Regions from separate parts of the Paenibacillus sp. TY11 genome, predicted to be linked through region 1. Evidence: riboswitches for the same ligand, from Rfam matches in the RefSeq annotation. Region 1 holds a riboswitch; the other holds the start of a gene.
What was found. Region 1 has a riboswitch for S-adenosylmethionine ahead of metA (homoserine O-acetyltransferase MetA). Riboswitches for the same ligand answer to the same signal wherever they lie in the genome.

Region 1 (2,206 bases):
CGTAAGGTGTTTCTTGGTATACATAATAGTTAAGCCAATTCGAAAATAATAAATTGGCGTGCGCCCGCCAGATAGAGGGCGGTGTGCGCTCAGGATCATCATTAGGAAAATAATTTTTGGGGACTTCAATATCCAGTCCTTTGGCCACATCGCGGTCGTATTCCCATTTCAGGGAAAGCGGGTCATATTCAGAATGCCCAGTTACAAAAATTTGTTTACCGTCAAGCGTGGCTACCAGGTACACTCCAGCTTCCTCGGATTCGGATAAAACTTCTAATTCGGCAATATGATCAATATCTTCCCGCCGAACCTCCGTATGCCGGGAGTGAGGAGCATAAAACAGTTCATCAAAGCCGCGTAGCAATTTCACTTTAGGTTTAATAACTGTGTGTGGAAATACGCCAAAGCATTTGTAGTCGAGCCCGTATTTCGGGACACCGAAATGATGGTATAAACCTGCCTGTGAGGCCCAACAGATATGCATGGTCGAAGTTACATTCGTTTTCGTCCATTCAAAGATTTGCCGGATCTCCTCCCAGTAGTTCACATCCTCAAACTCAAGCTGTTCAACCGGGGCTCCTGTAATGACCATACCGTCAAAACGACTGTTCTTGATCTCGTCAAACGTTTTATAAAACATGTTCAAATATTCTTGCGATGTATTTTTGGATACATGAGACTTCATGTGCACCAACGTAACGTCCACTTGCAGCGGCGTGTTGCCGACCAGCCGCAACAGTTGGGTTTCCGTAGTTTCTTTTGTAGGCATCAAATTCAAAATGGCGATCCGCAACGGACGAATATCCTGATGATAGGCCAAACTTTCGTCCATTACGAAAATATTTTCGCCCTCCAGCACTTCCTTGGCAGGTAGCGTATCTGGAATCTTAATCGGCATGTAAACTCACTCCTTATTCGGTAAGTTTTGCGAAAATCGTCTTGTTGAGATGCCGGGCATATAATAAAAAGACCTTTCTCAGTTAGAGAAAGGTCATATTTGTATCCATATGCGCCTCTCTCATCTGTCAGGGCTACGCTCTTTGTACAAAGCGCGCGTCCTGCAAGAATTAGCACCGTGCGATTAAAATCGCCGGTTGCCGGGTATCATCGGGCTAGTCCCTCCACCTGCTCTTGATAAGATTTCGCTATATTCATTTTGGGTTCACAAAGTTCTTGTTGTTCACTTTAATGCATCGGCTGGGCTTCGTCAAGATGGGACTTGTAAATTTGTACCCTGCATTCACATTTTGTCTACCTTTTCCATAGGTTAAATCATATCCCTCTTATCGCTGATGCTCTTGTCACTGCTGTTGATTTAGCCCATGATTTTGCGCTTGAAAGGCCGTAGGCCGAGCGTTATACTATACAAGTGCTAATAGGCAAAAATATGGAGCAGCAGTGCAAGATTTGAGTGTTTCCTGCGATACTGTGGCAACCTAAAAAAGAACATTGTGAGGTGAATCCGGAATGGAAGGCGACCCGAGTCCGAATAGGCGGCGATCCCTGAACAACAGCATAGGAATGACTTCAGCTTGCCGAAAGACGGGACGCCAGGCTCTGCATGCTCCAAAAGCCTTCGGCTTTTGATGGGAGTGCACGCTTACCCGAACCGGCTAACTGGCTAACTGAGTCCATTTCTTATGCTTAAGGTAAACGTATTTCCGTTACGACGGAGCATAAGGAGTGACATATATGAAAATCCGTTTGGTCAACAACGGGGTTTTTACCCCTGTCGAAGAAATTGAAATGGCGCTTACTGCACCGGCAGAAGGCTTTTATTGGATTGATGCCGATGTCGATGATCTGGCAGTGCTCCAGCCTTTATTTTCCATGCATGATCTTGCAGTGGAAGACTGTTTGAGCGAAGAAGAACAGCGTCCGAAGATTGAAATTTATGAAAGCCATTATTTTATCGTTGTAAATAGTATTCGTTTTGATGATGAAGAAATATTTTTGCGTGCTTTGAACATTTTTCTCGGCCGCCATTTTATCATTACGGTGACCAAGCAGAAAATCAATGAGCTTCGTACCCTCAAGCCTATGCTGTGGGAGCAAGAAGTCAGCCAGCCTGACCGTTTTATGTATCTGTTAGTCGACTTGATCGTTGACAACTATTTTCTGGTTGGTGACCGGATTGAGGTTCGCATTGAAAAGCTGGAAGAAGACATTCTAATGCATACAAAAAAGTCGCATTTGAACGAAATCA
Region 2 (2,206 bases), on a different contig from region 1:
TTCCCAACTCACTTGTGAAAAATCAAGTTCGCTCATTGTCCGATCACCTCCACATCAAGTCCTTGTCCAGACACTTCGCGCAGCGTATGCTCTATATCCTCATGGTTTCCTTCAAAACGAACGATCAACTGTCCATACGGTACGTTTTTAATGGTAGATATGGTCCCCTGCAAGATCGCGAAATCAACACCAGTACTACGAGCCGTACGCGACAGAATCGCATCGTATGTTTTGCTCCCCAAGAAGGAAATTCGTACCACCTGCGCCGATTCGCCGCCACCTGCTGCCGCAATTGCTGCTTGCAGCTCCTCGGGATGCTCAGACTCCCGCTGGATAAAATCCTTGGTCACCTGATGCTGTGGCTTCAGAAATACTTCCGCCACCGGGCCCTGCTCCACGATGTCGCCCTGATGAATAACGCCGACTCGATCACAGATGCTTTGAATGACATGCATTTCATGTGTAATCATCACGATGGTCAATTGAAAGCGCTGGTTAATGTCCAACAGCAATTTCAGAATAGACCCTGTCGTCTGCGGATCAAGCGCAGAAGTCGCTTCGTCACACAGCAATACTTGAGGATCACTGGCCAGCGCCCGTGCAATACCTACCCGCTGCTTCTGTCCACCTGAGAGCTGTGACGGATATTTTCCACTGTGTTCTTCCAGACCCACCAATTCCAGCAGTTCACGAACTTTCTTGTCCAGTTTCTGCTTGGGCGTGTTTACCAGACGCAATGGAAATGCAATATTGTCATACACCGTCGCCGAGGACAACAAATTAAAGTGCTGAAAAATCATTCCGATTTTTCGACGTTGCTTCTGTAACTGGGATTGACTCACAGTAACGAGGTTTACCCCATCCACCCATACTTCGCCTGAAGTAGGGCGTTCCAATAAATTAATACAACGGATCAATGTACTTTTCCCCGCCCCGGAGTGACCAATGACTCCGAATATTTCTCCACGCTTTATAGAAAGGTTCAACCCGGACAGCGCATTAACGCGTCGGTTGCCTTTACCATAATGCTTAGTTAACTGCTTAAGCTCTATCAACGTGCTGCGACCCCCTTCACTTCTTCCTTACCCTTTTAACCAGTTTTCATCTCTCAGGATTGTATGATCTCGCTATTTATTTATACAAAAAAGAGCCCCTTTCACAGAATGAAAAGGGCCCCACCATGCGAACCTTTTCTCATCTGCCAAAATCGCTATAACTCTAGCGGTTTTGTAGGAATTAGCACCATCATGTTCCCTCCCAGTGTATTACACCGGGAAAGAACGGGTTGCCGGGCTTCATCGGGCCAGTCCCTCCACCTCTCTGGATAAGAAAAATATGTTAAACTCCAGCTTTAGCTGTCCGTTAAGTTTATAAAAAGAAACATAATTCAAGCATTTTTCTGAAACTAGGTTTCAGTATAGATAGTTTACATAGCTTTGTCAAAGGATATTTTCTAACATAATTATGGACGCACTGCCCGCTTCTCCCATTGTTTCACAGTATAAGAAAAGGCATTCGATAGCGACTGGCACACCATTTCCAATCCCTGGTGCAAATCCTCCAGATGATGATCCAGGTCCTCCAGTTGTATTTTGCCGTACAATGCACGATGCCGTTGCCAAAGGTCATCCTGCATCTCCGTATTCATATAGTGTATTTCCGTGTTCCGACGCTTACGCAGCCGATTGATAGAATCGGTGTATGAGTCCTTAATATCATTCAAGTTGTCAGTCATTACAGGATGCATTTTTAAATACCTGAGTTGCCGCAATACTGTAAAATACGAATAATGCGCCTTATACTGTCCTGTTTTTAAATCATACAGATCATTCAGCCAGTTACCGAGCTTATCCAAAATGGAAAATACCCTCACAAACCCATCTTTATAAAAGAAAACATACAGCGCATAATCGGATTTTTCATCCTCGCTCATATCTTCAGCGTATCCAGCCTTCACTTTTGTGCGAAAAAAGGCGGCAGCATGATGGCTCTGCTCCAGTTCATCCAAAGATGACATCAGACCACGTGTCAAAATATCCGCCTTCCGAAAATCGTGGGTCGGATCTCCACCGGCCTGAATTTGCCGCTCCAGCAGTTTTAACATATCTGACATGCTATTCATGGCATCCAGCAGGATGCCCTTGTTCACACGTGGCGGCTCACCCAGTAGCTTGCGTATCATGCTTACGCCTCCTTATAAATGTAA

Region 2: linked by a shared signal. The riboswitch ahead of AC6EJC_RS06690 (methionine ABC transporter ATP-binding protein) and the one ahead of metA (homoserine O-acetyltransferase MetA) in region 1 are both predicted to bind S-adenosylmethionine.

The regions. Positions count from the first base shown of each region.
Region 1 covers NZ_JCBAIQ010000008.1:220,966-223,171, reverse strand. Annotated here, with positions in the region: gene metA (homoserine O-acetyltransferase MetA) at 1-898, opposite strand, end outside; SAM riboswitch class I at 1,016-1,141, opposite strand; gene corA (magnesium/cobalt transporter CorA) at 1,693-2,206, shown strand, end outside.
Region 2 covers NZ_JCBAIQ010000005.1:79,454-81,659, reverse strand. Annotated here, with positions in the region: gene AC6EJC_RS06695 (methionine ABC transporter permease) at 1-36, opposite strand, end outside; gene AC6EJC_RS06690 (methionine ABC transporter ATP-binding protein) at 33-1,055, opposite strand; SAM riboswitch class I at 1,192-1,331, opposite strand; gene AC6EJC_RS06685 (Cthe_2314 family HEPN domain-containing protein) at 1,463-2,182, opposite strand.